uncultured Dysgonomonas sp.: one gene and its partner. The protein of the gene in region 1 binds, or shares a complex with, the protein of each later gene. Links are inferred from orthologs where the notes say so. Each region holds a gene or a part of one and is shown in the gene's direction. Other genes may lie near its edges.

What was found.
Region 2: the proteins of groL (region 1) and metK are in contact, whole or in part, in a cryo-EM structure (PDB 8P4O), measured with the Escherichia coli proteins. The link is inferred for uncultured Dysgonomonas sp. from one-to-one orthologs.

Annotation. Positions count from the first base shown.
Region 1 is NZ_LT599032.1:3,301,678-3,318,259, forward strand. Bases 13,514-16,412 are described here. They hold groL (chaperonin GroEL), read left to right. Parts: upstream 13,514-14,095; coding sequence 14,096-15,730; downstream 15,731-16,412. Other genes in these bases: QZL88_RS13940 (co-chaperone GroES), read left to right, coding at 13,797-14,066; QZL88_RS13950 (FkbM family methyltransferase), read left to right, coding at 15,875-16,412. Also shown: QZL88_RS13860 (M64 family metallopeptidase), read left to right, coding at 1-1,030; QZL88_RS13865 (hypothetical protein), read left to right, coding at 1,123-1,836; QZL88_RS13870 (NUDIX domain-containing protein), read right to left, coding at 1,921-2,703; QZL88_RS13875 (hypothetical protein), read right to left, coding at 2,712-3,557; QZL88_RS13880 (HD domain-containing protein), read left to right, coding at 3,940-5,388; QZL88_RS13885 (hypothetical protein), read left to right, coding at 5,474-5,935; QZL88_RS13890 (dihydrofolate reductase), read left to right, coding at 5,939-6,439; rpmH (50S ribosomal protein L34), read left to right, coding at 6,523-6,675; QZL88_RS13900 (CvpA family protein), read left to right, coding at 6,760-7,257; trxA (thioredoxin), read right to left, coding at 7,250-7,687; QZL88_RS13910 (1-acyl-sn-glycerol-3-phosphate acyltransferase), read left to right, coding at 7,835-8,665; QZL88_RS13915 (GNAT family N-acetyltransferase), read left to right, coding at 8,672-9,736; QZL88_RS13920 (methylated-DNA--[protein]-cysteine S-methyltransferase), read left to right, coding at 9,684-10,148; QZL88_RS13925 (Maf-like protein), read left to right, coding at 10,149-10,727; QZL88_RS13930 (HAMP domain-containing sensor histidine kinase), read left to right, coding at 10,786-11,937; QZL88_RS13935 (MFS transporter), read left to right, coding at 12,030-13,400; more of QZL88_RS13950, read left to right, coding at 16,413-16,582.
Region 2 is NZ_LT599032.1:1,429,487-1,446,121, reverse strand. What follows is about bases 6,424-9,375. They hold metK (methionine adenosyltransferase), read left to right. Parts: upstream 6,424-7,241; coding sequence 7,242-8,510; downstream 8,511-9,375. Other genes in these bases: QZL88_RS06275 (DUF4271 domain-containing protein), read left to right, coding at 8,587-9,375; QZL88_RS06285 (tetratricopeptide repeat protein), read left to right, coding at 6,424-7,025. In the rest of the region: QZL88_RS06320 (aspartate kinase), read left to right, coding at 1-543; QZL88_RS06315 (MotA/TolQ/ExbB proton channel family protein), read left to right, coding at 949-1,770; QZL88_RS06310 (biopolymer transporter ExbD), read left to right, coding at 1,838-2,449; QZL88_RS06305 (biopolymer transporter ExbD), read left to right, coding at 2,484-3,143; QZL88_RS06300 (energy transducer TonB), read left to right, coding at 3,168-4,001; QZL88_RS06295 (hypothetical protein), read left to right, coding at 4,110-4,307; QZL88_RS06290 (substrate-binding domain-containing protein), read left to right, coding at 4,331-5,308; more of QZL88_RS06285, read left to right, coding at 5,376-6,423; more of QZL88_RS06275, read left to right, coding at 9,376-9,471; QZL88_RS06270 (uroporphyrinogen-III synthase), read left to right, coding at 9,462-10,220; QZL88_RS06265 (YgjP-like metallopeptidase domain-containing protein), read left to right, coding at 10,282-10,980; cdd (cytidine deaminase), read right to left, coding at 11,068-11,550; QZL88_RS06255 (glucosaminidase domain-containing protein), read left to right, coding at 11,677-12,612; QZL88_RS06250 (DUF3078 domain-containing protein), read left to right, coding at 12,647-13,528; QZL88_RS06245 (DUF4468 domain-containing protein), read left to right, coding at 13,690-14,829; QZL88_RS06240 (SDR family oxidoreductase), read left to right, coding at 14,850-15,617; and 2 more genes. UniProt on the Escherichia coli protein: Catalyzes the formation of S-adenosylmethionine (AdoMet) from methionine and ATP.

The DNA of each region.
Region 1 (16,582 bases):
AACATGTATCTATACCGATGCTTTCAGTACTTTGTTTTCAGAATGGCAGACTACGCCTGAGGCTAAGGAGGTTAGGAAGAGTTTCGAGAATTCATTTCTTATACCTTATCCTAAAGGGAAGATATCAGTGGAGATAAAACTGAGAGATAAGTTTGGTGTATACAAGACTGCGATCAGGCACGATGTAAATCCGGATGATATTCTGATAAAGAAAAAAGGACTGAAGAATATTCCGGCCTATACAGTCATACATAGGGGCGATTCGGTTAATAAATGTGTGAATGTAGTTATTTTGGCTGAAGGATATACAGCTTCTGAGATGGCAAAGTTCAGAGAGCATGCGCAGATAACTTGTGAACAAATATTCAGTCATAGCCCGTTCAATGAGCTGAAAGATAAGTTCAATTTTTATGCGGTGGAAACGATTTCCGAGGACTCCGGTGTGAGTGTGCCGCGCGAAAACAACTGGAGTAGGACAGCTTTCAGTTCCCATTTCGACACATTCTATTCCGACCGGTATCTGACGACATCTCATGTAAAAGACATACATGATGCTATTGCCGGAATACCATATGCACATATTATTATATTAGCAAATACAGATGTGTACGGAGGTGGAGGGATATTTAATGCATACACATTGACTACCACCGGCCATGCTGCCTTTAAGCCTGTTGTAGTCCATGAATTCGGGCATAGCTTTGCCGGATTGGCCGATGAATATTTTTATGACAGCGATGTGTTGGACAATACATACCTGCATTCTGTAGAGCCATGGGAACCCAATATTACCACCTTGGTCGACTTTACCGTAAAGTGGCAGGATATGCTTGAGCCTCAGACTCCGGTGCCCACAAATGCTGATCTTGCAGATAAATATAATATAGGAGTGTTCGAAGGTGCAGGTTATTCGGCAAAAGGTATATATCGCCCTGTTATCGATTGCCGGATGAAGACAAATACATGCAAAGACTTCTGTCCTGTATGTCAAAGAGCTATACTGCAACTCGTAAAATTCTATACTGAGTAAAAAAAATACAGTCAGGATTTTATTTATAAGGATAAAACCGCTATTTTTGTCGCTGCTAATTCTGAATATTAAAATATATAACTAATAATACAATGTCTTCTAAAAAGAAACAAGCTGAAATACGGGAAGAAAAGGACTGGGAGAAAATCGACAGTGCCGTTCATAGATCTGAAAATTTTATCGAAAAATATCAGAAACAGATATTGATCGGAATCGGTATTGTTGTGGTAGTTGTCAGTGGATATCTGGCATTCCGGCATTTCTATCTCGGGCCAAAGAATGTAGAAGCACAGGTTGCTTTGTTCAAAGGGGAGCAATATTACAGAAACGGACAGGATTCCCTTGCCATCTATGGTGATGCAAACGGATATGTAGGTTTTGAATCTATCATTAGCGACTATGGGGCTACCAATGCCGGAAATCTTGCAAAATTATATGCCGGTATCTGTTATGCTAACTTGGGCCAGTATGATAAAGCTTTGGATCATTTGAAAGGATTTAGCGGAAGTGACAAAGTATTGTCTCAATTAGTAAATGGAACTATCGGAGACTGCCTTAGCAACACCGGAAAAGAAAATGATGCTGTTTCTTATTATGTGAAAGCAGCTAAAGGTGTTGACAATCCTTCACAAAGTCCGATCTTATATAAGAAGGCGGGCCTTATATACCGCAACCAAGGCAACTACGACAAAGTGGTTGAAACATTTACTACAATCAAAAATCAATATATGAATTCACCAGTTGCAATGGAAGCTGATAAATATATTGAAGAAGCTAATCTGATGAAAGCCGGAGGAGCAAAATAAGAGGAAAGAAAATTACCGAGATATACAAAAAGCGCAGAAGTTGATATTTCTGCGCTTTTTGTATTTAATACTTCCTTGGTCTATTTAGAAATTATTACTCATCACCTGTATACCGTATTTTTCGGCCTCTTCGTACTTCTCTTTTATAAACATGTATAAATTGGGGGATTTATGAGCACCCGCTTTTCTTGTTTCATTCAAAGGCTGGATATAGCCGATCGACAACATTTTGCGCTGAAAATTACGTCTGTCTATCTCCCGTCCCAGAATGGCTTCGTATATACATCTCAGTTCGGGCATAGTGAATTTTTCAGGTAGCAATTCGTAACCCATTGGTATAAATCCGATTTGTCTACGTATAGTAGAAATAGCTGTATCGATAATTTCTTTATGATCTGCATATAGAGGCGGTATTTCATTGATGTCGAACCATCCGGCCTCTTCATACTCTTCGTTAGCAAATAATTGAGCTTCGTTATATTTGATAAGGGAATAATATCCCAGACTTATAAAGCGGTCGAGATACCATTGGCCTTTGTCTTCCTGAATATTAAACCGCTTAAGTATATCGGCATTTTCCTCTACACCTATGCGCCCTTTTTTTCCAAAGAAATAAAATTGTTTAAGATACACATCTTCAAGTCCGGTACGGCCCTTTAGTACCCGTAAAGCAGATTCATCGGGATCCTCGTCTTTTGCTACAAAGCCCCCGGGAAGCATCCATTTCTCACTGACTTTAAATTTGCATAACAATACTTTAAGACGTCCCGAATCAAAACCCAGTATGATACAATCGACGGATACATTCGGTATGAATATACCCGATCCTTGATCCAGGGTCTCGAAAGGTGGCTTTTCTTTTTCCATAAGTTTTTTCATTTGATGACATTGTCCGGGTTTTCCTTGTCCTTTTTATTATCGAGATAATAAATATGATACTCTGCTTTCTCTTTAGCTGTTTTCAGGCTGTCGAGTTGTAACATCATTGTTGATAACTGAAAAGATTTAGAAATTGCGGACTTCGTAGTTTGCGATAAGGTATATGTATATTTTCCCTGTCCCTCGAGTGTGGCAGTCAGGGGATTGTTTGAATTTGTGAATATAAATCCGGCTACGCCATTTTCGCTGGTTCCCGCAAAGCGGATAATCTCATACTCTTTTCCCATATTGGAAAACCTGTAGTTTAGCCCATCATCGGTCACCGCCAACGATTGAGCAAAGGAGCCGTCTTTTGCAGATATTTTTATACGATTATGTTTTTGTTTTGACCCTACAAAAACGCTTTCTATGTATAATACGCCATCCTCCCCTACTCCCGAACGTAGCATTGTGCCGGTAATAACTCCACCGGTAAGGCTTTCTTTAGGAATAAATACTCCTGTTTCCTGATATTCTTTGTTGCGTTGAAATGAAAAAAGGGTTTTTATTTTATCCAATGTAGGTTCATGCATGGCAATGAGTGAATCGCATTGGGTGATTATCTGTTCGTTCTCTGCCCTTCTTACCGTGTCGAGAAAAGCCAGGCTGGCCCGTATCTGGTCAAATGCTTTAGGATACAGTATTTTCACGCTGTCTATTTCCTGTTTAGCCAATGTGTACTCTTTGTTGGCATAGAAACGACGGGCTGAGTCTAAGCGCAGTTTGGCTCCATCATCTTTTGCTCCGCAAGCAAACAAGAAGATAAAGAGAAACACCATTGTATTTCTTAAAATTTTTTGCATAGGATGTTGCTCTGTTTTAGAGAGAAAGTATTCTGGGTAATCTTCTTTAATTGTGTACCAAATTACAAATTATTTTGATTTTAACAGAATTATTCTCAAATAATTTAACTTTTCGATATTAAAAATAGACAAAAATATCTTTCGGCATATACTTTTAACAGGAAAAAGAAAAAGATGTTTCTAGTTGGGTGAAATTTATCGTCCACAGACGTATTATTCTTGTTTGATAATTCTTATTGAGACAGGATTGTCGAATGATAATTGATTAGTAGAATTTATTATCTTTGCACTTTCTAACCTCTCGAAATCAGAACGATTGAAAAGATTTATTACTTAAATAGATCGCATCGTTTACTAAAGAGGGCTATGTAGTAAAATTGAAATGATAAACCTCAACAATAAAGAAATACAACGTGAGTTGAAAAAAAAGTTCTCCGGGAAAATATTTGAAATAATTTCTCAGGTTGCAGATGATATGCAATTGGAGTGTTATGCTATTGGAGGATACGTCCGTGATATATTCTTGCACCGTGCGTCAAAGGATATTGATATTGTTACAGTAGGCAAAGGGATCGAACTGGCTCAGGCTGTGGCCAGAACGCTAGGTAAAAAAGCTCATCTCTCTGTATTCAAAAACTTCGGGACAGCACAGTTTAAATATAAGGATACCGAAATAGAATTTGTAGGGGCACGCCGCGAGTCTTATCAAAGGGATTCCCGTAAGCCGATTGTAGAAGACGGGACGCTGGAGGACGATCAGAATCGCCGCGATTTTACTATAAATGCTTTAGCCGTTTGCCTCAACAAAGACAGGTTCGGAGAGTTGCTCGATCCGTTCAACGGGCTAAAGGATATGGAAGACCTGATTATCCGTACCCCACTCGATCCGGATATTACATTCAGTGACGATCCGTTGCGGATGATGAGGGCAATCCGTTTTTCTTCACAGCTGGGCTTCGATATCGAGCCGGGAACATTCGATGCCATCACCCGTAATAAAGACCGCATTGGCATAATATCGGGTGAACGCATCATTGATGAATTAAATAAGATCGTACTGTCCCCCAAACCATCTGTCGGATTTCTACAACTCGACCAGACAGGTCTGTTAGCTATTATATTTCCGGAATTAGTCGCACTCAAAGGAGCTGAGACTAAAGAAGGGGTAGGGCATAAGGATAATTTTTATCACACTTTGGTCGTTCTGGACAATATCTCGAAGAAAACCAACGACCTGTGGTTGCGCTGGTCTGCCATTCTGCATGATATAGCCAAGCCTGCAACCAAACGTTTTGATAAAAAGCTGGGATGGACTTTCCATAATCATAATTTTATAGGGGAAAAGATGATTCCCGGAATATTCCGCAGGATGAAACTTCCCCTGAATGAGAAAATGAAATATGTGCAAAAGATGGTGACATTGCATATGCGTCCACAGGTGCTTGTGGATGAGGATATAACCGACTCGGCTGTGCGCCGCTTATTGTTTGAGGCGGGAGATGATATCGAAGATCTGATGACGTTGTGCGAAGCTGATATAACATCTAAAAATCCGGAAAAGGTACGCCGTTATTTACGAAACTTTGAACTGGTACGCCATAAATTAAAGGATATAGAAGAGAAAGACCATGTACGTAATTTTCAGCCGCCGATCGGAGGCGAGGAAATTATGGAGATATTCGGGCTTGCTCCGGGTGTGGAAGTGGGGCGGTTGAAGTCATCTGTAAAAGACGCTATTCTGGATGGGGTCATATCAAATGAATATGATGCCGCTTATGAATATCTGGTAGCAAAAGCTAAAAAGATGGGGTTAAAACCGAAGGAGAAATAAAATTTCGTAGTTTGTTGTGGATTTATTTACTAATTTGCCTCTTATTAAGAAAAGCAAATTACCTGAATCTAAAAGAAACAACATTATGAAAACTAGATTTTTTATCGTTTTGGCTTTAATTATCCTGACAGGATGTAGTTCTTCGAAACAATCGGCTAAGAAAGGCTGGGGTACTTACGGTAGCCCTAATGTAGAGCAAAAACTCTTGAATAATGAAACTTTCGTGGTCGACGTTTACAGCGATGATGCCACATACGGATACACTCAGGAGAATCCGATAATGGTGGGAGGGGGTGTCCTTAGTGGCGCCAGAAACGAAAGGCGGTTTCTGAATGCGCTGATGGGACCGGACGGAGAGCCGATCACCTATACAAGACTGGGGAGCTGTTGTGGGTTCAAAACAAAAAACGGATTGTTGGATGATGGCGGACTTCTTGATATGTATCAGGTTGCGCACAAAGGCTTGGAGAAAGAAGTTATCTTATATATTAATATGTACGACTCGGATACATTGAAGATCCCTGTCGGATTTAAGAAGAAAAAATAAAATATGACAGTAAAATCTATTATAGTAGCAACGGATGAAGAGAATGCAATAGGTAAGGATAACAATCTCCTTTGCCATCTGCCTAACGATCTGAAGTATTTCAAAAAAATAACGGATGGCCACCCTGTGATAATGGGGCGGAAAACATTTGAGTCGTTGCCTAAAGGAGCTTTACCCAACAGACGGAACATCGTTATTAGCAGAAATAAAGAATTGCATTTCGACAGGTGCGAGATGTGTTCTTCTGTCGAAGAAGCTGTTGCACTATGTAAAGACGAGTCTGAAATATTCTTTATCGGCGGCGGTTCTGTATATAGGGAAGTTATCGATGTTGCAGACAAATTATATCTGACCCGCATCCATCACCGGTTCAAAGATGCTGATACTTTCTTTCCCCAAGTTGACCCTGAAGTGTGGGGAGAAGTATCGAGAGAAGATCATCCTATGGATGAGAAACATAAATATGCATATAGTTTTATAACTTTCGAGAAAATAAAACGTTAATATACTTGCTTATATTAAATAAACATCCTATTTTTGCAACCCGAAACTGAACAAAGAAATAATAACAGAAAATATATATAGCGATGAAAAGAACTTTTCAACCATCAAACAGAAAGAGAAAAAACAAACATGGTTTTCGCTCAAGAATGGCTACAGCAAACGGACGTAGAGTGCTTGCAGCCCGTAGAGCCAAAGGTAGAGCTAAACTTTCAGTTTCAGACGAATACAGCAAATAATATTTGTAAAAAGATATTTTGCTCAGGCAAACAAAGTAAGAATTAATACTAATTCTTACTTTTGTTGTTTATAGGATAATAGTTATGGAGTTGAATTGGTTCGATCTGGTAGTTGTAATTCTCGTATTAGTAACACTGATAAAAGGATTCTTTTCGGGATTGGTGATGCAAATCGCTTCTCTTGCAGGGATTATATTGGGAGCTATCTTTGCCGGAAAACTATCGGAATACATCGCCCCCTGGCTTATTAATCTGAGCGACGGGTCGCCTCATATCATTGGCCCTCTTTCATATATTGTAGCATTCATAGCGATATTGGTTGCATTATTCTTTGCCGGGAAGCTGTTGGAGTCTTTCGTGGATGCACTAAAAATGACTATATTGAACAGGTTAGCAGGAGCCTTGTTTTGTGCCGCAAAGTGGATTGTGGTATTCAGCATTGTCCTGAATCTTGTGGCCGAGTTTGACCAACATAAGCGAATAATAAAAGAGGATGTGCGTGAGAAATCCCATACCTACCCTCTTGTAACTGAAATAGCAAAGACTGTGATCCCGTACCTGCGTTTCGACTGGATCAGTTAGCTTTCTTTGCGGAGTATTCCTTGATTACTTCGACCAGTTTATCTTTAGACACCAATCCCATGATGCGGTCTACTTCTTTTCCATCTTTGTAAACGACTATGGTAGGCAATGCCTGTATACCCTTGTCTATCGAGAATTTCTTGTAATTATCTACATTTACCTTGCCTATCTTAACAGAATCCTTGTATTCCGTAGCGATTTCATCCAAGATTGGAGCCATGCGGCGGCAAGGGCCACACCATGCTGCCCAGAAGTCTACAAAGACGAGGCCCTTGGCTGTCTCGCTTTCATAATTTGATGCGGACAATGTTACGATAGGCGATTTACCTTTCGGTTCATCCTTAGTTTCTCCCGATACATCGATACTTGTCAGGGTGAATATGCCTAGTAATGCGATGCTGAGGATAGAAAATAATATTCTGTTTTTCATTATTCTATTATTATATATTTTGTAATAAGAACACAAATATAATAGGTAAAATCAATTAAAACATATCAGTTATGACTATTTATTGATTTTTTGAAGTAATAATAACTCAAAATCAATTAATTTTGTGATTCATATGATTTTTCAGAAATGGCTCAAGAACCACTTATACTGGATTTGGATAAAGTACTGGAAGAAAAAGCGCCGAAGATTTATAATAAAATACCACGCTTTGTTATAAATTATCTGAAGCGCAAGATTCATATCGATGAGTTAAATGAAATACTCAGGATATATGCAGATAAGGAAGGTGTCGATTTTATGCAGGCTGTGGTCGGCTATTTCAATCTTACGTTGGAGGTGAACGGTCTGGAGAATATCCCGAAAGACGGACGCTTTATATTCGCATCCAATCATCCGCTTGGAGGGCTTGATGGCATTTGTCTGTCAGCAGTTATCGGAGAAAAGTACGATAAGAAGATAAAGTATGTGGTAAATGATGTATTGTATTTCATCCGGAACCTGCAACCTATTTTTCTCCCGGTTAATAAATACGGAAGGCAGTCGAAACAGGCAACCCTTACATTGAATGAAGCTTATGACTCCGATGATCAGATCATCACTTTTCCCGCAGGCCTTTGCTCCCGAAAGGAAAAGGGACAGATATACGATTTACCGTGGCAAAAGAATTTTATACTCAAGGCTGTTGAATCCGGGAGAGATGTTGTTCCTGTATATTTTGATGGGAAAAATTCAAATTTCTTTTATAGATTTGCAAATATAAGAAAGCGATTAGGGCTAAAGTTCAATGTGGAATTGATACTTTTACCCGACGAAATGTTTAAGAATAAAAATACAAGTTTTTCTATTACATTTGGCGAGCCAATTCCGTATTCGACTTTCGATAATTCGAAAAGCGCTTCGCAATGGGCCGGATATGTAAAAGACAAAGCATATAGATTAGCGAAATCAAACAGATAATATTAGATGGAAAAAATCATCTCACCAATAGATAAAAGTCTCTTAAAAGCCGAATTGACGAAGGACAAACTTCTGAGGCATACCAATAAGGCGAATAATGAGATTTATATAATCACACATCACAATTCACCTAACGTGATGCTGGAAATAGGCCGCTTGCGTGAGATTGCATTCCGTTATTACGGAGGAGGGACGGGTTTGTCTACCGATATTGACGAGTATGATACAATGGACAATCCTTATAAGCAGCTAATAGTCTGGAATCCCGAGGCGGAAGAAATAATAGGAGGATACCGTTTTATCTGCGGACCGGATATTTGTTTCGATGATAATGGCGAGCCGGTTCTGGCTACCTCCCATCTGTTCCATTTCTCCAAAAAGTTTATAAAAGAATATCTGCCTTATACGTTCGAACTCGGCCGTTCGTTCGTCACTTTGGAATATCAATCCACTCTTGCAGGTTCGAAAGGTATATTCGCACTCGATAATCTTTGGGACGGATTGGGGGCACTGTCTGTGGCTGACCCGTCTATGAAGTATTTTTTCGGAAAAGTCACCATGTACGATACCTACAACACGCAAGCCCGCGACATGATCCTTTATTTTCTGGGGAAATATTTCCCTGATCCGGACAAGTTAGTTTGGCCGAAACAGGCACTTCGGATAGAGACGGATGAAAAGAAACTTATACGTTTATTCGATGAAGATACATTTAAGGCTGATTATAAAATCTTAAATACGTCTGTCCGTAGGCTAGGACTTAATATTCCGCCACTTGTAAATGCTTATATGAGCCTTTCGCCCCAGATGAAAGTGTTCGGTACGGCCGTAAACGATACTTTTGGTAACGTGGAGGAAACGGGCATACTTATCAATGTGGATGAAATACTGGAAGAAAAGAAGAAACGCCATATAGAATCATATTTGCGAGACAAACCGTCGAAACGTTTCCTTAAACGCCTGCGCCAGATGATAAATTGGAGCTGGTCGAAATACGAAGATAAACCGAAGAAAAAAAATGAAGGCTTTTTTACAATCTCCCGTCGGAGTAATAGAAATAGAAGAGACTAACGGCTTTATTTCTGCTCTGCGGATTGTCTCTGAGATAGTACAAACAGACGAGACTTTAGTTTCGGTTCTAGATGAAGCTATAAGGCAGCTGAAAGAATACTTTGCCGGTGAACGGAAAACCTTCGACTTGCCTTTGGCTCAGGAAGGGACTTCTTTTCAAGAAAAAGCCTGGGACTACCTGAATACGATTCCGTATGGAGAAACCGTCTCCTACAAACAAGAAGCAATAAGTATAGGCTCTCCGAAAGGGTGCCGGGCTGTCGGCTCTGCCAATGGAAAAAACAATATAGCCATAATCGTTCCTTGCCACCGTGTGGTGAATGAAGGGGGAAAGCTGGGCGGATATGCCTACGGCCTTGAAGTGAAAAAGAAATTATTGGAACTGGAAAGCCGTCAAAAAAAAATATTCTGAATGCTCGACCTATCAAAATATAAGATCATACTTGCATCCAACTCTCCCCGCAGAAAGGAACTTCTTTCAGGATTGGATATTGCTTACGAAATAAAAACGCTTCCCGATATCGACGAATCGTATCCCGATCATCTACAGGGTGAAGATATTGCGATATATATAGCTAAAGAAAAAGCCGAGGCATATAGGACCTTTCTGGATAATGACACGCTTCTGATAACAGCTGACACAATCGTTCTCCTCGATGGAAATGTATATGGCAAACCTCTTGATGAAGAAGATGCCAAGCGGATGCTCCGCGATCTTTCCGGTCAGACGCATTCGGTGGTAACAGGTGTTTGCATAACTACAAAAGAGAAACGGAGAGCATTCGGTGTTTCATCCGAAGTGAGATTTGCACAGCTCGAAGAGGATGAAATAGAATACTATGTGACTAAATATAAGCCCTTGGATAAAGCCGGGGCATATGGTGTGCAGGAATGGATCGGTTATATCGCTGTGGAATATATATCGGGGTCTTATTTCAATATCATGGGATTACCCATACAGCGCTTGTATCAGGAACTGAAGAAAATCTGATAATCAATATTATTCCCTTCGAAAATGCGTTAAAGAATAAAACAATTATCTTTATTGCATGAAAATATTTGAGAACAATAAGCTCTTATTGCGGTATATCCTTATTATAGCAGCTATAATAATAGCTTTCGGGTCGCTTATTGTCTCTCATTATCTGGTAAAAGACCTGTCGAAAGAAGAACGCAACAAGATAGAAATCTGGGCTGAAGCTACCAAAGAGATGGCCAGCAACAATGAAAACCTGAATATGAATCTGGTAATACAGATTCTGAAAAGCAACACGACTATCCCTGTCATTTTATACGACAAAAAAGACAATTACTATACTTCCACAAATATAGAACTTCCTGAGACCGGCGAGCAGGAGTTTCTAAAACAACAGTCCCGGGCTTTTGAAAAAAGGCACAAACCTATTGTTATCGAAGTTGAGGATTTTGACCAATATGTATATTACGACGATTCCTACACCCTGAAGAGGTTGCAATTATATCCGTATGTTCAGGTGAGTGTACTGATTATATTTATGATAACTGCCTTTTTTGCATTGTTTACCACAATGCGAATGGAACAAGACCGCCTTTGGGTAGGGTTGTCGAAAGAAACGGCACATCAGTTAGGAACGCCGATATCATCGTTGTTGGCGTGGTTGGAGTATCTCAAATTAAAAAATGCCGATCAATCCATCTTACTGGATATGGAAAAAGATGTGAACCGCCTGCAAATGATAACGGACAGGTTCTCGAAAATAGGTTCTGCACCATCTTTGGAACGAAAGGATATAAATGAGATCGTAACTCAATCTATAACCTATCTTGAAAAGCGAATTTCGAAAAAAGTCATTTTTGAACTCCGTTTATCTGCTACGCCCCTTTATGCAAACGTAAGTGAGCCTTTATTAAGCTGGGTGATAGAGAATCTGACAAAAAACGCGGTGGATGCGATGGAAGGTCAGGGTGAGATCATTTACACCTTGTCCGATAAAGGTAAAATAATAAGCCTGGATATACGGGATACCGGTAAAGGTATTCCAAAATCAAAATTCAAAACGATCTTCAGTCCGGGATTTACCACAAAAAAAAGAGGATGGGGCCTTGGGCTGTCTTTGGCGAAGCGTATAATAGAATCGTACCATAGAGGAAAAATTTATGTGAAATCATCGGAGATAGGTGTCGGTACTACTTTTTGTATTGAGTTAAAAAGGTCTAATTAACATATTCCGTAAAGCATATAACCTTTATAAACAGGATTATTTTCTTATTTTTGTGACTATTCGTTTAAATTTTAACAATTCGATCAAATCTAATGACTAAATTTTCAAGGGCCTTTTGGGTTGCCAATTCCGTCGAACTACTCGAACGGCTGGCGTATTATGCCGTATTTATTGTAATTACCCTTTATTTATCCAATGTTTGGGGTTTCTCTGATATCGAAGCTGGTATCATTTCGGGTATATTTTCAGCAATGCTATACTTCCTTCCCACTTTTGCAGGAGCATATGCAGATAAAATAGGCTTCCGTTCATCCATTATACTAGCATTTGCTTTGTTAACAGTCGGTTATGGAGGCCTGGGACTTTTGCCTACTCTGTTGGAGAGCGCGGGACTGGTGAGTTACGGGATGACAGCCACTTTTACCGGCCTTGAAACAAGTTATTTGCGCTGGAGCATTGCTCCCATTCTGGTACTTATCGTTATAGGCGGAGCATTTATAAAAGCTGTTATATCGGGTACGGTAGCGCGTGAGACTACATCGGAAAACCGTGCGCGCGGATATGCTATCTTTTATATGATGGTAAATATCGGGGCATTTACAGGCAAAACCGTTGTTGATCCGCTACGCAGAAGCATGGGTGACGAAGGGCTTGTGTACCTAAATTTCTTTTCTGCATCAATGACTTTTCTGGCTTTGATAGCAGTTTTCTTTTTCTATAAATCGGTAAAGACCGAAGGCAAAGGGAAAAGTTTTGCCGAAATAGGAAAAGCTCTGTGGAAAGTTTGTCAGAATGGACGTCTTATAGCACTGATAATTATCATTAGTGGTTTCTGGATGATTCAGAGCCAGATGTATGCGACTATGCCTAAGTATGTGATCCGTATGATCGGTGAAGGTGCTTCCCCGGGTTGGTATGCCAATGTGAATCCGTTGGTGGTATTTGTATGTGTCAATTTTGTCACCTCATTTATGAAAAGGCGTACTGCACTCACGTCCATGACTATAGGGATGCTGATTATACCGTTCTCGGCATTGGTTATGTCGTTTGGCAACCAGATTGGGACTGATTATGTGATGGGATTGCACCCTGTTGCATTTATGATGATAGTGGGTATTGCCATGCAGGCATTAGCAGAGTGTTTTATTTCACCCCGCTTCCTTGAATATTTTTCGTTGCAGTCTCCAAAAGGAGAAGAAGGCCTTTACTTAGGCTTCAGCCACTTACACTCATTCTTTTCGTACCTTTTTGCTTTCGGGTTGTCCGGGTTCTTATTAGAGAAATATTGTCCGGATCCTAAGACATTTACATCGCAGGTAGAATATGCTGCTGCGACAGTAAACGCACATTATATATGGTATGTCTTTGTCGGGATAGGTCTGATTTCTGCCATCGCACTTGTCATATATGGGCGGGTAGTAAAGAATATGGACAAAAAGGAACTGAATCCGGAGACTGAATAATAATAAATTACTTTATCTATATGTAAGCTAACGGCTAATAGCTGTTAGCTTATTGTTCTTTGAAAAAAAATAATTAGTATTTAGCAAATAAGTGAAACAGTGTAACCTTTGTTACCTTTTCGAAGTAGTAAGTATTGAGTAATAGGTGTAAAGGGCTTCTAATTGTTAACTGCTAACTGTTTACTGACATATGTTACCTTTGTCACTTTTTAACAAGTAGTAAGTTGAAAGAGCCGTATTTATGTTTACTGCTAACAGCAAATGACTACTTGTCAGTTTTCACACATTCCTTATTCTGCTTTTTTGACAGAAATATACTTTGGCACGCATTTCGCTTATCTCTAATCAGAAAATATTTAAAATTTAATATATAACAATTTAAAATCTTAAAGAATCATGAGTATTAAACCATTAGCAGACAGAGTGCTTGTAAAACCGGCCGCTGCAGAAGAAAAAAGTGTGGGAGGTATCATTATTCCTGATACTGCAAAAGAAAAACCGCTTAAAGGCGAAGTAATTGCCGTAGGAAATGGAACAAAGGACGAAGATATGGTTGTAAAACCGAAAGACAATGTGCTTTATGGTAAATATGCCGGAACAGAAATAGAACTGGATGGCGAAGTTTATCTGATCATGCGTCAGTCTGATATTCTTGCAATTATTTAATACGAACAATTTAATAACATAACAAAGTCATGGCAAAAGAAATCAAATTTAATATAGATGCTCGCGACGAGCTAAAGAAAGGTGTTGATGCATTGGCTAATGCTGTAAAAGTAACACTTGGGCCTAAAGGTCGCAATGTTATTCTTGATAAAAAATTCGGAGCTCCTCACATCACAAAAGATGGTGTGACCGTAGCTAAAGAAATAGAATTGGAAGATCCGTTCCAAAACATGGGAGCACAACTTGTAAAAGAAGTAGCTTCTAAAACAAACGACGATGCCGGAGACGGAACAACTACAGCTACAGTATTGGCTCAGTCAATTGTTAGCGTAGGTCTTAAAAACGTTACAGCAGGAGCCAATCCGATGGACCTGAAACGTGGTATCGACAAAGCTGTTGCTAAAGTTGTAGAGAATATCAAAGCGCAATCGGTAACAGTAGGCGATGACTTGCAAAAAATAGAAAACGTAGCTAAAATTTCTGCAAACGGCGATGAAACTATCGGTAAACTGATTGCTGAAGCTATGGGCAAGGTGAAAAAAGAAGGTGTTATCACTGTTGAAGAAGCAAAGGGAACTGATACTTACGTTGACGTAGTAGAAGGTATGCAATTCGACAGAGGTTATATTTCTCCTTACTTTGTAACTGATACGGAGAAAATGGAAGCTGACCTTGAAAATCCGTATATCCTGATCCACGATAAGAAGATCTCTGTATTGAAAGATATTCTTCCAATACTTGAAGCTGCTCTTAAATCGGGACGTTCACTACTTATCATCGCAGAAGATATCGATTCTGAAGCTTTGACTACATTGGTAGTAAACCGTCTTCGCGCAGGCTTGAAAATCGCAGCAGTGAAAGCTCCGGGATTCGGTGACCGTCGCAAAGAAATGCTGGAAGATATCGCTATCCTTACAGGTGGTACAGTAATCACAGAAGAAAGAGGTCTTTCTCTGGAAGCTGCTACTATCGATATGCTTGGTACTGCAGACAAAATTACTATCAACAAGGATACTACAACTATCGTAAACGGTGCCGGAGCAAAAGAAGCAATTTCTGCTCGTGTAGGTCAAATCCGTTCACAGATGGAGAAAACAACATCTGATTATGATAAAGAAAAACTACAGGAGCGTCTTGCTAAATTGGCAGGTGGTGTAGCGGTTCTTTATGTTGGTGCACCTTCCGAAGTGGAGATGAAAGAAAAGAAAGACCGTGTTGACGATGCTCTTTCTGCGACTCGTGCCGCTATCGAAGAAGGTACAGTACCGGGAGGTGGTGTAGCTTACATCCGTGCGATTGACGCTCTTGAAAATATGAAAGGCGAAAATGAAGATGAAACTACAGGTATCGAAATCGTGAAACGCGCTATTGAAGAGCCACTTCGTCAGATTGTTGCTAACAGCGGTAAAGAAGGTGCTGTGGTAGTTCAGAAGATACGTGAAGGTAAAGGTGACTATGGTTACAATGCACGTGCCGACAAATATGAGAACCTGAATGCATCAGGGGTAATCGACCCAGCCAAAGTGGCTCGAGTTGCTCTTGAAAATGCAGCTTCTATTGCAGGTATGTTCCTTACTACAGAATGTATCATAGCTGATAAGAAAGAAGAAAACCCAATGCCAATGCCTCCAATGGGTGGCGGAGGAATGGGGGGAATGATGTAATCAATCCAATCTAACATATTATGAGTAAAGGCGGGTAATTTAAAAAATTATCCGCTTTTTATATTAATAATTCGGAGTAAATGCCAATATAACTGAAGAATATCTATAATCTTTTTATCTTTGTATACTAAACCTGAAAAACTCATGGTATTTAAGAGGCTAGCTTCTATTACTGATTTATACTACTACAAGAAAATAAGACGAAAACGAAAGCTGGATAAGGAGTTGTATGATGACAATCCTTGCTGGTCGCTACGTCGCGATATGCTCAGGTATTATAAGGCCCGGAAGGTAGAAGACCCTGAGCTTAGATCTGCCATACAATATATAAAGAAGGAAGGTACAACCATATTCCCGTATTCATATGCAGAAAAGTATGATTTCAGGGATGTCGTTGTATATACAGATGATGAGACTACCCTGAAGTATGTGGAATATCTAGGCTACAGGCTTTATTACCCGATTGAACTAAGTGATAAGGAAATACAGAAGATTCACAGGAATCTTTTGATAGAGCAGGATCCTTTATCCCCTCATTGTTATCTGTCCGATGATTTTCAGGTTGGCCCTGATGATGTTGTCCTTGATGTAGGCGCAGCCGAAGGCATCTTCTCTTTATCGATTGTAAATAAGGTTCGTAGTATAATCTTGTTTGAAGTCGAAGAGCGATGGATAGAGGCTCTGAAGAAGACATTCGAGCCGTGGAAAGAAAAGGTAAGGATAATAAACAGATATGTATCTGATGAAGATAGTGAAGAAACCATAACACTAGATTCCTTAGCCGGAACCTTTGGTTCTGATTCAATATTTCTTAAACTGGATGTAGAAGGTGTAGAAAAGAAGGCTTTAGCA
Region 2 (16,635 bases), 1.9 Mb from region 1 along the record:
CCATTGGAATTGGCTAATATAGATATCCGTATAAAGAATACATTTGAGCCGGAACATCCCGGTACTTTGATAACGAGGGATTATGTTTCGGAAGTACCTAAAATAGAGATCGTTTCCGGTACAAATAAGGTATTGGCTATCGAAGTGCATGACCCTATGATGGTAGGGGAAGTAGGATTCGACCTTAAAATAATGCAGATATTTGCCAAATATGGAGTGAGTTATATACTGAAGTCGACTAACGCTAACTCCATAACTAACATTGTCTGGGATAATTATAAATCGCGCGAACTGATTGCCGAACTAGAACAGAATTTCTATCAGGTAGTTGTAGAGCGGGTTGCTTTGGTTTGCGCTATGGGTACTAATATCGCATTGCCGGGATTTTTGTACAGAGCGGCAAAAGCATTGTTTGACAGGGGTATTAATGTAGAAAGTTTCGGGCAGTCGTTACGCCAGGTAAATATGCAGTTTGTAATAAAAAGAGAATTTTACAATGACGCTGTAATAGCGCTCAATGATGAATTATGCATAGATAAATAGATTTAATAAGACTTTTTTTATATTTTTTAATTGTGTAGAATCATTTTTAATTCTATTTTTGTTAGCTGGAATAATGGAATATTTTGCAGATTTAATACCTAGTGGACACATCTAGATGTAGAAACTCCACGTATACAGATATATAGACCTTTGAATTTATTAGTAATAATTTTTATAGAGTTGTTTTTTTCGAAAAATAAAAACCTATTTTTTACGTTATATTTAACTGAAAGCGTTAGTCGGAGTGCAATTTTGGAACAAAATACATTGAAAGATAAAACGGAATAGTATATTTGTAACCTAAATTGACGCCCTGAATGGCTTTTTTTGAGTTTGAAATATTGAATGTATAACAATTATAAAACAAAAAATTGATTCACTAAACTTAAATTATTTATTATCATTATGGAAACTAAAAAACAACAATCGAACAAAAAGCCTAGATCAAAAGGTGTTTCAGCTTTTGTAGTAGTTATTGGATGTGCTATCGTAGCTCACCTATTCTTCTATCTGGTAGCAGGTGCAGACAGTAACTTCGACGAAAAAGGTCATCCGATAGGAGGAAACATACTGGGAACACTTTATCAAGGTGGATGGGTAATTCCAATCGTAATCACATTGTTGCTTACAGTATTTACTCTTTCTGTTGAAAGATTTTTCGCATTGAACAGAGCAAGCGGTAAAGGAAGTACAGCTAAATTTGTGATGAACGCAAAAGCTAAATTAGAAGCTGGTGATATCGCTGGTGCATCTAAACTTTGCGACGAGCAAAAAGGTTCGGTTGCTAATATTCTTAAAGCTGGTTTGATCAGATATGCAGATGTTGAGAAATTGACAGACCTGCACAATGACGAAAAAGCTGCAATCATTCAGAAAGAAATTGAAGAAGCTACAACATTGGAACTTCCATATTTACAACAAAACTTGTCAGTTATCGCTACTATCTCTACATTAGGTACGTTGATGGGACTATTCGGAACGGTACTTGGTATGATCAAGTCGTTTGGTGCGATGGCGCAAGAAGGAGCTCCGGACTCTACAGTATTGGCACTCGGTATCTCTGAGGCACTTATGAATACTGCAATGGGTATCGGTACTGGTGCTTGTGCTATCATTTCTTATTCTTACTTCTCCGGAAAAGTTGAAGATATGACTAACGCTGTAGACGAAGTGGGTTTTGCTATTGGCCAGACTTACACTAATTTACACGGTGGCTTAGCTAAATAATTAAAATTTTTCGGAATAATTTGTGGAATTTCTGTGAAATTCTACTCTAATAAGTAAAAACAAGAAGATGGGAAAGATTAAGGTAAAAAAACAGAGCACATTCATCGACATGACCGCGATGAGTGATGTTACTGTACTCTTGCTCACATTCTTCATGCTTACAGCAACATTCTTGCCAAAAGAGCCGGTACAGGTTTTGACACCGGCATCAGTATCCGAACGTAAAGTCTCTGAATATAATGTATTAACTATATTGATAGACACAGAAGGAAGGGTATTTTTGAATTTGGACGATGCTAATACCAAAAAATCGGTATTACAGTTGATGGGGCAAGACTATGGCATTACGTTTAATGACAAACAGGTAAGATCTTTCGTAGAACAATCACACATTGGTGTGCCTATGAGTAGAATGTCTGCTTTCTTAGACAAGTCATTGAGTGCGCAGGATGATGAAATCAAAAAAATGGGTGTTCCAACCGACAGTACTAACAATCAGTTGACACGTTGGGTGAAACATGCACGTGAAATAGGTGGAGAAAATCTCCAGATTGCAATTAAATCAGATCAGACAACACCATATCCCGAAGTGGATAAAGTGATGAAAATTCTGGTGGCGATGAAGGAAAACAGGTATAGCCTCGTTACAACTCTCAAGAAAATGCCGGAAGGCTTGTAATAATCAAATTTAAAAATTTTAAAAAGAAAAGATTATGGCTTCAATAGATACCGGTGGAGGAGAAGTAAAAAAAGGAAAACCAAAAAAAGAAACCCTAAGGGTAGACTTTACCCCCATGGTAGACATGAACATGCTTTTGATCACATTCTTTATGTTCTGTACCACATTGAGTAAACCGCAGGTGATGGATATCGCGATGCCTACCAATGAGAAACTGAACGAAGATGAAGAAGTAAAGGTGAAAGAATCAAAAGCAATCACCCTTATATTAGGAGAAAATAATAAGGTATATTACTATACAGGTATACCAAATTATGAAGACTATACAACTTTGAAAGAAACGGATTTTTCACCGGAAGGACTTCGTTCGCTACTTTTGGACAGAAACAAAACCATTGTGGCAAAAATGAAGGAACTTAAACATGAAAAATTTGTGACCAATAAGAAAATGTCTGATGAAGAGTTTCAAGCAAGATCTAAAGAAATAAAAGGCGATAAGGATGGACAGGTTGTTGTAATAAAACCTACAGCCGACGCCAATTACGCGAATCTTGTAGATGCTCTGGATGAAATGCAGATTTGCAGTATTGACAAGTATGCTATCGTGGATATGACTGAAGGAGATCAATTCCTTCTGGAAAATCTCAAGACTAAGGGAGCTTATGGGGCACAGGCAGCACCACCAAAAAAGTAATCACATTATAAAAAGGAGTAAATTATGTCAAAAGATATCAGATTAAATTCCGCAGAATGGTGTGATGTAGTTTTTGAAGGGAAAAATAAACAGTATGGTGCCTACAGACTACGTCAATCATCTTCGAAGAGACATATCGTAGCATTCCTTGTCGTTTGTGTATTTGCGGGTTTTGTATCTGCTTTACCAGGATTGGTAAGTGAAATCAAAAAGCTTACGCAGAACCAGGCCGGACCAATGGATGAAGCATATGAGATGTCTAATATTCCGGTAGAACAAGAAATTCCGGAAGAGAACATTATTAAACAAGAAACAGCTCCACCGCCACCACCGTTGAAAACAACAGTGAAATTCGTTCCGCCAACAATTGCTAAGGACGAAGAAGTAGCTGAAGAAAAGATGGTAGGTCAGGACGAGATACAGGAAACTAAAATCCAGATTTCGGTAGCTGACGTAAAAGGTACTGACGACAAACATGGTATAGATATCGCAGAGTTGAGAGAGCACAAGCAAATTGTGGAAGAAAAACCTGTAGAAGAAAAACCATTCGTTACAGTAGAGCAGATGCCTAGCTTCCCCGGAGGTGAAACTGAGATGCACAGATTTATCAATGATAATCTGAAATATCCGGTTGTAGCTCAGGAGTCAGGAATACAAGGCCGTGTTACTATTCGTTTCGTTGTTACCAAAACAGGTACAATCTCTGATGTAACGGTAATTCGTGGTATCGACCCATCTTGTGATAAAGAAGCAGTAAGGGTTGTGAAAGCGATGCCTAAATGGATTCCAGGTAAGCAAAACGGTTTGAATGTACCGGTTTACTTTACCCTTCCGATTGTGTTCCGCTTGAAACAATAATGCATGTTTTTTAAGTATTTGTTTAAATAACAAACATAAAACTAAGTAAAGAAGAGAAGTTTGAAATTAAAAGTCATCTTCTCTTCTTTTCCAATAATAATAGAAGATATGAAAGAAGAAAACAAGACTCCCGTAAAAAAAATATATGGATTTTTTATGTCTCTATTCTATTTTGGAATAGGTTGTGCATTGTCGTTTACAGCAGTATTAGAAAATATTATTCCGGTTGGAGTACCTCGTACCATCGGAGGAGTTTTACTTATTGTATATGGTTTGTTCAGAGCTTACAGAGCTTGGAAAGAATAAATTTGACAATTAAAAAAAGGTTTATGAAAAGGTTGAGCTTTATTTTATTCATCATCTTATCATTGGTTCTGTATTCGTGCAGTGGCCCTAAGGTTACACGTACCGATACACCGACCAGTGGCTTGGCAGCAATAGTTGCTGATGAATGTTTCGCACCTATCGTCCAGGAACAAGTCGATGTGTTCGAAGCATTGAACAGAGATGCTACTATTATCCCTATTTATACCGGTGAAAATCAAGCTTTCGACTTATTCATGAAAGACAGTGTGCGTGTTATTATAGCAGCTCGCGAACTGACACCGAATGAAGGACTGATAATAAAGGAAAGAAACCGGGTTGTTCGTTCACAGAAGTATGGTACAGATGCAATTGCTTTGATTGTGAATAAAGCGAATACTGATACATTAATAACAGTAGCAGATATAAAACGAATAATGACCGGGGAGGTTCGTACATGGAAAGAGCTTAATCCCAAATCATCGTTAGGTGAAATCGCCGTGACATTCGATAGCCCCAATTCAAGTACAGTCAGATTCCTCAGAGATTCTATCTGTGGAGGTAAACTGGGGAATAATCTGAAAGCAAGAGCTTCAGATAGTACCAGAACGATTGATTTGTCGGAGCGTACACCTAACCAACAGGTGATAGATTATGTTGCATCCACACCCAATGCTTTAGGTATTATCGGAGTGAACTGGATTAGTAATCCATCCGATACAACCAATTTAAGTTTTATTAATAAAATCAATGTGATGGCTGTCAGTAGGGCCGAAGAGGCTACTGATAGAAATAGTTATCAGCCTTTTGCGGCTTATATAGGACTAGAAAAATACCCTTTAAGCCGGAGTCTGTATATAATAATTTCCGATGTGAGAGGTGGATTACCATCAGGTTTTGTTAACTTTGCAGCTGGCGAAAGGGGACAACGTATTGTATATAAGGCTGGTCTTTACCCCGCATATGGTTTAACCAGAGTAGTGAGTGTAAGGCCTTCTCTGTAGATATAATATGGCAACTAATATAAAATAGAAATCATTAATCACAAAAATATTACTTAGAAAGATGAAAATGAAGTATTTTTTAGGCTCTTTTCTGAGCCTTATGATCAGCATTTCGGCCTTAGCGCAAAATAGCCCAGGGGCGGATTACTTGAGTCTCGGAGAATTGAAGTTAGCGAAAGAATATTTTCAAAAAGTATTAAGACAGTCTCCGGCAGAAGCTAATTACTATCTTGGTGAAATTGCATTCCAGGAAGGTAAAACTGCTGAAGCTAAGTCTTATTACGAACAAGCTATAGCAGGTAATCCAGAGTCTGCATTAGGTGCTATTGGTTTAGCTAAATTACAATTAAAATCGGATCCGAAAGGTGCAGAAGATCAACTGAAGGAAATTCAGAAGAAAAATAAGAAAGATGTGACGGTACTTCTTGCTATTGCTCAGGCATATCTTGATAATGGCATGAAAGAAAAAGCTTTGGAGAAATTGCAGGATGCCCGCAAAGCGGATAAAAAATCTCCATATATATATATATTTGAAGGTGATATGTTAGCTAAGGAAAATAAACCGGGTGATGCTGCTATGCAATACGACCAGGCTATCAACTTCGATGCTAACTGTGTCCTTGCCTATATGAAAGGAGCCAGAGTTTACGAGTTTATCAATCGTAAAACAGCTACAGATATGTTGAAGAAAGTAATTGAAATAAATCCGAACTATAGTATTGCTTACAAAGCTTTGGCTGACGTATCGTATCGTGATGGTTTCTATCCGGATGCTATTGCCGCCTATAAGGAATATTTCAAAGGTGGTGATTATACAATCGAAGATATTACCCGTTATGCAGCAGCGGAATATTTTACTCAACAGTATAATGAAGCAAAAACACTAATTAGCGAAGGCTTAAGCAAAGAACCAAATAACTTTGTATTAAATCGTCTGTCGATGTATACCAGCGCAGATCTGAAGGATTATGCTGCAGCAGTGTCAGCCGGAGACAAATTCTTTAGCCTTCCGAAAGCGAATGATACAATCAAATATCTGAAACAAGATTATCTGGCTTATGCAAACTCTTTGAGTGAAACCGGAGATAAAGCGAAAGCAATTGAGCAATATAAGAAACTGATAGAACTGGATCCTTCTAATGTAGACATATACAAAGAGATTGCAACTATTTGTGCAAATGAGAAAATGTATCCGGAAGCAGCAGAGTTCTACAAAAAATATACAGAACTTGGCGGCGAAAAGATCGACGCTCAGGATTACTATCAGTTAGGTTTATATTATACTAATGCAGGTAGAGCAGCAAAAGCTGATACTATCAATGTGAGTGCAGAGCAAGCTAAAGCAAAATCTGTAGAATTCTATAAATTAGCAGACGGAGCCTTTGCTACTGTTAGTGAAAGAATGCCTGATAGCTATCTTGGCTTTTATCAGAGAGCACGTACAAACTTTGAATTGGACCCGGATAGTGAACTTGGTTTAGCAAGACCTCATTATGAGAAGACTATTGAAGTTATTCTTGCTAAAAACGATGGTGAGAACACCAGAATATTGATAGAAGCATACAGCTACCTAAGCTACTTCTATTATTTACAGTTTGATAAAACTAAAAAAGCAGAAGATAAAGCTAATGTGAAATTATATGCAGAAAAGGTTCTGGAATTAGATCCTGAAAATGCAAATGGTAAAGCTTTATTCGAATTTGCAAGCGGTAAATAATTCATACGAATATACTTGAGATAACCCGGGCTTGATTAAGTCCGGGTTATTTTTTGTAAAAAAAATGATTAAATAGAGAAAAAACTGTATCTTTGCAGCTAATTAAGTGGATAGATTTGTATTGATTGCAACCACATGAAAAAATGCTAAACCATTTTCTGCACTGCATTATACATATCCTTCCTGTTTTTTTAACAGTAAAATTCTTATATACAAATGAGTTATTTATTTACATCTGAATCTGTTTCGGAAGGACATCCGGATAAAATTGCAGACCAGATTTCAGACTCTCTGTTAGATGAGTTTCTTGCATATGATGCAAATTCCAAAGTAGCTTGTGAAACACTGGTTACTACCGGACAGGTCGTATTAGCCGGAGAAGTTAAATCAAAAGCATATATTGATATACCCGAGACTGCCCGTAGGGTGATTGAGCGTATCGGTTATACGAAAAGTGAATATCAGTTTGAGGCACAATCTTGTGGGGTTTTATCTGCCATACATGAGCAATCAGACGATATAAACAGAGGTGTCGATGGTAAATCCGATCCGATGGATCAGGGGGCCGGAGATCAGGGGATGATGTTCGGTTATGCAACTTCTGAAACGGATAATTATATGCCTTTGGCACTAGATCTGTCTCATGCTCTTTTATTGGAACTGGCAGCAATCCGTAAGAATGAACTTCAATTAATGCCTTACCTTCGTCCTGATGCGAAATCTCAGGTGACGATAGAATATGATGATAACGGAACACCGTTACGCATAGATACCATTGTAATCTCTACACAGCACGATGAATTTGGGGACGACGCAGCCATGCAGTCTCGAATAAAGAGCGATGTTATCAATATTCTGATACCTCGTGTAAAAGAAAAATATAAGTTCAGAGAGGATATTTCGAAATTATTCAATGATAATATTATCTATCACGTAAATCCTACCGGACGTTTTGTTATCGGGGGACCTCATGGGGATACCGGCCTTACCGGTCGTAAAATTATAGTTGATACATATGGAGGAAAAGGTGCCCACGGTGGAGGAGCTTTTTCGGGAAAAGACCCGTCTAAAGTAGACCGTTCGGCAGCTTATGCATCCCGCCATATTGCGAAGAATCTGGTGGCAGCAGGTGTATCTTCCGAAATATTGGTTCAGGTATCATATGCCATAGGTGTAGCCAAACCGATGAATATTTACGTAAATACATACGGTAAGAGCAATTTGAATCTTACAGATGGAGAGATAGCCAAGACGGTGGAAAAGCTCTTTGATATGCGTCCTAAAGCTATCGAGCAGAGATTGAAATTGCGTAATCCTATATATGCCGAAACTGCTGCTTATGGTCATATGGGACGTGAGCCGCAAGTGGTCACTAAATTGTTTAAGTCGCGCTACAATCCGGAAGGAGTATCTCGTGAAGTAGAACTGTTTACTTGGGAAAAACTGGATTATGTAGATATCGTGAAAAAAGAATTTGGTTTATAATAAGAATAATCAGAAGGTGCAGATTCCGTACATACAGAGTCTGCGCCTTTGTAGTAATATGTAATAACGGACTATTTTGGTAAAAGATTCCATACCTCATATCACTCTTGCAAGGGATAGTGTCGCTTTAATCGATTCTACCCGTCAGGACTACTTCGGACTCCGGTCGGTTCAGGGGGAAGTATTTGATGTGGCTGATGAAAATACCAATTATAATCTGTATACAGAGAAAAGTACCACAAAGGAGAAAGCCGGGCATGATGGTATTCATATTCCATTTCATATCGAGCAGGCTGATGGTGTATTCGGATTGCTACTAGTGTGCTTTCTATTCTTTGCGCATATATACAACGGAGGAATTGCTTTCCTCAAAGAAAACGTATCTCTGCTATTCTCTTCGGAGAAAGGCCAAAAAATACATCGCCAGACAACTGTAAGGGAATATTTGTATAGTTATTTTCTTATTTTTCAGACAATAGTTCTAATCTCTATCTGTATATATAATATTTTTATTGAGTTTGATGCGCGGTCGGAAGCTGTTCAGCGGCCATTCATTTCCATTTTATCTTATATAGTGCTGATTGGTTTGTTTCTGGGAATAAAAGATGTCCTGTATCTTATGCTGGGATATATTTTCGATGAACAGAAACGGATGGGGGTATGGAGGCGGACGTATATTATTGGTATAGAAATTCTGGGTATGCTTTATTTTATACCTACGCTACTGCTTATCTATTCCAATTACTACCATTTGCAGATTATTGTTTTCATGTTTATTTTATTTCTAATAGTTCAATTAATACTTTTTTACCAAATAATAATCTTTTTTATTAGGGAAAAATTTAACTTTTTGTATCTGATTGCGTACCTTTGCACCTTTGAAATATTACCATATATATTTTTAATGATAGGCTTGGTTTATTTATATAGAATTGACGTATTTAACACACTATGGCTTTAAAAGTAAAAAAGGTTTTGATCTCGCAGCCTGCGCCCACAACGGAGAAATCTCCATATTATGATATTGCCGAAAAATATCATATGCAACTGGACTTCCGACCGTTTATAAGAGTAGAGGGATTAGACGCTAAAGAATTTAGACAACAACGTATAAATATACAGGATTACACGGCTGTTGTATTCACTGCAAAAACCGCAATTGACCATTTCTTTGCTTTGTGCGAAGAGTTTAGAATTGCAATGCCTGAGACAATGAAGTATTTTTGCATTTCGGAAGCAGTTGCTTTATATTTGCAAAAATATATTGTTTACAGAAAACGTAAAATATTTTTCAGTACTACAGGTAAAATGGATGGTTTATCAACTGCTTTGACTAAGCATAATAAGGAGAAATTTATCGTTCCTGTGTCTGATGTACATACAGAAGATTTGACCGCTGTGCTTGATGAAAAGAAGATAAACTATACAAAAGCCATCATGTACAGGACAGTAAGTAACAATATTACCGAAGAGGAAATCCTGTCATACGATATGCTGGTATTTTTCAGCCCTTTAGGGATTGTATCCCTGTTTAAGAATGCTCCCCACTTCAAACAGGACGAAAGAGCGATTGGCTGTTTTGGAGCATCTACAGCAAAGGCTGTTCGCGATGCAGGTTTGAGGCTCGACTGTGAAGCACCGCTTCCGGGTGTGCCATCAATGACTGCTGCTCTGGAAAGCTTCATAAAAGAGAATCATAAGGCAAAATAAGTTATTAAGATATATGAAAAGAAAAGCTTAACCGGACAGTTAAGCTTTTTTTGTATAAAGTATGGTGATTAAAGATAAAGACCTGGGTGATATAAGGCTTGTGAAGAATGCACAGGCCCGGAGGATTATTGTCCGTCGCAAAGATGATTATCTGCAATTGACATACCCTCCGGGGGTAAGTATGTCCTATATAGAAAAAACAATAGAGGAAATGAAGCCCCGTTTGTTTAAACTTTTGGAAAAGAAGAAGACAGAATCTTTATTCACTCCGGAGACAGAATTCAAAACATTTAGCTTTACTCTGAAGATATTCGAAAGTGCTTCGACGAGTAACTATTACCTGAAACTGAAAGACGGGATTTTATCTATATCTTGCCCGCCGGATACGGATTATGACAGCTCTGCTGTGCAAACCACAATAAGGGGTTTAATAGAGAAAGCATTACGCTATGAGGCTAAACGTCTTTTTCCTCAGAAGGTAGAAGTATTGGCGCATCGTCATGGTTTTACTTTTTCGAGTGTAAAAATCAATCAGAGTCGTACCCGTTGGGGCAGCTGTTCTTCGAAGAAGGGGATAAACCTGTCTTATCATTGTATGTTATTGCCCGAACACCTCGTTGATTTTGTTATACTCCATGAACTTTGCCATACCAAAGAAATGAATCACGGAGAGGGTTTCTGGCTATTGTTGGATAAAGTCTCCGATGGAAAAGCCAAAGAACTGACGAAAGAACTGAAATCTTTCCATACTGGTTGGTAAATAGAATTTAGTTGTGAGTAAACAAGTGAACGAAAATATCAATAACCTATTTTTAGTTACCTTCGCCATTGTTAATCAAATAATAAACTACTCAGACAACGATTCTTTTCCAAAGCTAAGAGGCAGTAGGTCTTTTGCCGACTCTACTTCATAAATTTTACTTTTTCCGTACATAATTACTCTTACAGGTTTTTCAAACCTATTTTCCACTTCTATCATGACCTGTCTGCAACTTCCGCAAGGACAGCAGGGTAAATCCGTAAAATCCCCATCGTGAAATCCGGCGATGGCAATCGCTTCTATAGAAGTATCCGGTTTTTGAGAATTGGAGGCGAATATTGCTACCCGTTCAGCACATAATCCGGATGGATATGCGGCGTTTTCCTGATTATTCCCTGTTATAATTTCACCACCCGATAGAAGCACAGCTGCGCCGACATGAAAGCCGGAATAGGGCGCATATGCATTTTTTGTAGCTAATTTAGCTTCGTTTATAAGCTTTTTTATATTTTCAGTGCCTTCATCAAAGGTATAAACAAGTATCTTTGTAGTTAAACTTAAACTTTCCATAGTGAATGTTGTTAATTAGTAGAAGTAAACATTTGACGATTCGTTTGCAGGATGTAACCTTCTATCGTTGTTTTACTTACAAATGTAATAAAAAGGTTCGAGACCTTAATTAAACATTATAGATATATGAAAAAAGCTTATTGTCTGAAGACTTTATCCCAATTTATTATATTATCTCTGCTTATCTTATTCCCTTCTCTATCTGCCTTTTCTCAGGCCAAGCGATATAAAATTTATGACGATTATATCGATACCTACAAGGGTATTGCGATAGATCATATGAAGAAATATAAAATTCCTGCAAGTATTACGCTCGCTCAGGGTTTGTTGGAGTCGGGTGCCGGCAAAAGCTCTTTGACGCAGAGTTCTAATAATCACTTTGGTATTAAATGCCATAATGACTGGAAAGGCGGGCGGGTATACAAAGCAGACGATACCCCGAATGACTGTTTCAGGAAGTATAAAAAAGCGGAAGAATCCTATGAAGACCATTCCCGTTTTTTGGCAGAGAAGCCACGCTATAAATCCCTTTTTTCTCTAAAAATAACTGATTACCGGGGATGGGCTAAAGGTTTGCAGCAATGCGGATATGCTACAGACAAAGCATATGCAAACAAGCTGATAAAGATTATTGAAGACTATGAACTTTATCAACATGACAAAAAAGGCGGAGGAAAGGACAAGGATAAAGACAAGGAAGAGCAAATAGTAATAAGAGAATACAAGCATACTCCTTACAAAACGCATAATCTGATCTATGTGAGAGCAGAAGATGGAGATACATACGAAGCCATAGCTGCCGAATTTGGATTTAAACCCAAAGATCTATATAAATACAACGAAGTGCCGCAAGGCTTCCCGCTTAAGCAAGGGGATCTAGTCTACTTTGAGAAGAAGAAATCGAAAGCAGATAAACCTTATTACGACCATGTGGTGCAGGTTGGGGAATCGATGCATAGTATCTCGCAATTATATGGTATAAAAGTCAAGAATCTTTACAAAATGAACAAAAAGGACTTTGAATATGTTCCTGAAGAAGGAGATGTTTTAAAGTTAAGATGAAAATTAAAACACAAAACTTGAATTTTTATTAAAAATGAAACAATTATTTTTTACAGTCGCCTTTTTTATATTGGCAATGAGTGTTTATGCGCAGGATGATAAGGATAAACTCGAAGATGGAAAATGGTATTTGAAAGGGGTTACAGGACTCAATGCTTCGCAAACAGCGGTAAGTAACTGGTCGGCCGGGGGTGAAAATGCAATGGCTGGAACAGCGTATCTGAATGGGTCTCTCGTTCGTAAAAGTGGAAACTGGCTTTTTTCAAATGCACTTGCTTTAGAGTATGGGTTGACAAATACCAAATCGTTGGGCACACAAAAAACAAGCGATAAAATAGATTTTACCACTCAACTAGGGTACTCTACCAATAATAAATGGTACTATACTATAATGGGTGATTTTAAATCACAGTTCTACAAAGGATATAATTATCCGGATAAGACGAATTATATATCGAAATTTTTCGCGCCGGCTTATTCCAACATCTCAATAGGTTTCGAGTACAGACCCAATACAAGCTATTCCCTTTACTTATCACCACTTGCCGGAAAATTGACGTTTGTAGAAGATGATTATCTTTCCAGTATCGGTGCATTCGGAGTAGATCCCGGAGATAAGTTCAAAGCCGAATTGGGAGCTTACTTCAAGGCCCGTGCCGAAAAAACATTGATGGAAAACGTAAAAGCTATATCGACGCTCGATTTCTTTACAGCATATGACAAGTCTTTTGGTAATGTGGATGTGAACTGGGACTTACTGATTAGTATGAAAGTTAATAAGTTTCTGTCAGCTAGTGTAAATACTACATTGAAATATGATGACGATGTGAAAATCGTGAATGAAGACGGTACTACCGGCGGTCCGAAAGTTCAGTTTAAAGAAATGATAGGAGTAGGGATTGCTTATAACTTTTAATTTATTAAATAATTCTCAATATAAGTGGTATCAGCATTTTGCTGATGCCATTTTTTTTGAATAGAATCCAGCTTTAATAAATGATAAAAGGCCGGGACTTTGTTTGTCGGTTTCTGATTTTATGCTAATTTTATACAATAAACAAATTTAATCCGGCGAATATGAATAAATTCCTTTTAATCTCATTATGTGCAATTATCTCGGTTCTGGCATATGCCCAGGAGGATGCAAAGTATTTAGCAGGTGCTGTGCCTGAGGTTGACGGTAAAGTCATTTTTTCCAAATCGATACCAGTGAAGAACTCTATATCTGATGCCGATCTATTTAATATTATGGATAAATGGGCAAATGACAATTATGGGACTAATATTCAAGAAGATTTGGATAACAGGGTTTTGTTGTCTAATCCCGAAGAAAAAGATATAGCATGTCTGGGCGAAAAATATCTCGTGTTTAAGAAGAGTGCTTTCGTGTTAGATCAGGCTAAAATGGTTTATCAGCTAATTCTGGATATAGAAGGAGGTAAATGTAATGCTACTGTACGTTATATTAAGTATGAATATTCGGACAGTAAAACACCTTTGCCTGCCGAACAAATGATAACAGATGAATTTGCATTGAGTAAAAAAGGAGATAAACTGAATCGGTATTATGATAAATTCCGCAGACAGACAGTTGACAGTATCAACAGTATATTTAATTCTATCGATAAATATCTGAATAGCACAGTTACAACAGGTGTTGTATCCTCGGCAGTTCCCGCGGCTGTGTCAGTGGGTATTGCCGATACGCATGAGGTTATTGCTCCGGTGTTGGCAGGAAAAGATGCTCTTGCTGAAGCTTCCTTTACAGGGTTCAAAAAAGTTGATACTGGCAAAATACCCGCCAGTTTGCAAGGAAGTAAGGCCTTGATTGTTTCTGGATCGTTGAGTAGTCCTTCTATTGTTCCAGCATCGTGGGGAGGTGTCACTTCATTAATGGAAAAACCGGTAGCATTAAGTAATGTCAATACTGCACAATATGCAGGAGTGCCGGATGGAGCCGGAACCTATACGATATCTTTTTATACCGAGGTGTATGGTGATGCATTGAAAGAATTTGAAAATACGAAAGGAAATATTAATGACAAAATAAAGGCTTCCGGGCTTACGCCGGTTATTGCACCTTCAGGTACGCCTGTCTTTTCAGAAGCATGGATGGTTATCGAATGCAAAAAAGCAGGGGTAATGCCGTCTTCCGATCCAAAGGCTGCATCGGATAAAACATATTTGGGTGAAATATTGAACGTTTGGATAAAATAATCACAGAATAATAGAAGCTCATGAGAAAAATAGCTTTAATTACCGGGGCTACCTCCGGCTTAGGTAAAGCGATAGCTTTGCGATTGGCAAAGGAAGGATATGATGTAATCATAACCGGACGCCGCAAGGATAGACTGGAAGAACTGGAACGGGAGATTGAAATAAAATACGAATCGAAGGTATATTCGCTTTGCTTTGATGTACGTGTGTACAGTGAAGTAGAGGAAGCCATAGCTAATCTGCCCGAAGAATGGAAGGCAATCGATATCCTTGTCAATAATGCGGGGCTTGCCGTGGGGTTGGATCCTATACAGCAGGGGGTTGTTGATGATTGGGAGCGCATGATTGATACTAATATCAAAGGTTTGTTATATGTGACCCGTGCGGTGTCTCCGGGAATGGTCGCACGAAAATCGGGACATATCGTCAATCTTGGCTCTATTGCAGGAAAAGGAGTTTATCCTAACGGAGCAGTATATTGTGCTACCAAGCATGCAGTGGATGCATTGAGCCAGGGTATGCGTATGGATATGTTGCCATATGGGATACGTGTTACACAGGTGTGTCCGGGTGCAGTGAATACCGAATTCTCTCTTGTCCGTTTCAAAGGGAATCAGGATAGAGCCGATTTGGTATATGACGGATACGATGCACTGACAGCTGAAAATATTGCCGATGCTGTTTTTTATGCAGTGTCCCAGCCACCACATGTAGATATACAGGATATGTTGGTGATGCCGACAGCACAAGCCAATGGCAATATGTTCCATAAAGAAGAGAAGAAGTAATATAAAATAAATCAGGATAAGAGAGTGTGCCTTTGTCGGGCACACTCTTTTTTTTACCTTTGTGCGTTATAATAATTTGAATATGCGTATAGATATCATAAGTGTTCTGCCTCAGATGTTTAGTGGTCTGATAGATTGCTCCATTCTTAAAAGGGCGCAAGATAAAGGGCTTGCGGAAATTGTACTTCATAACCTGAGAGATTATTCTACCAATAAGCATCGTAATGTGGATGATTACCCTTTCGGCGGAGAAGCCGGAATGGTGATGCAGATAGAGCCGATTGATAATGCTATTACATCTTTAAAACAACAACGGACATATGATGAAGTAATATATACTTCGCCCGATGGCGAAGTTTTCAATCAGAAGATTGCCAATCAGATGTCAGCGTATGAAAATATCATTATATTATGCGGGCACTATAAAGGAATCGATTATCGTGTTAGGGAACATCTGATTACACGTGAAATTTCGATAGGGGATTATGTTCTTACAGGAGGGGAACTTGCCGCTGCAGTGATGGCAGATGCCATTGTGCGGCTTATTCCGGGTGCAATAGGAGATGAGCAGTCGGCTTTGTCTGACTCTTTTCAGGACAATTTACTTGCGCCGCCCGTTTATACTCGCCCGGCAGAATATAAAGGATGGCGGGTGCCTGATATACTATTGTCGGGTCATCAGGCTAAGATAGATGAGTGGAAGCTACAACAAGCAATGGAGCGCACCGAAAGGCTACGTCCCGACTTGTTAAAAAGTGAAGAATAAATCTTTAATAGTAGATGCTTAGAATTCGACCTTTACTGTCACCCGTTCTTTGCTCCCGGTAGTCCAGCGCGGACCCGACTGAATCAGACGTATGGCTTCATTATCGGATGTGCCACATAGGCTATATTTTACCTCGAAAAGGAATGGACGACCCAATGAATTGACCGAGAACTCCACAGCTACTTTGCCCTTACGGTCTTTGCAGATATCGTCTGTTGGTCGACGGAGCGATTTTTTCAGATATTCATTGTA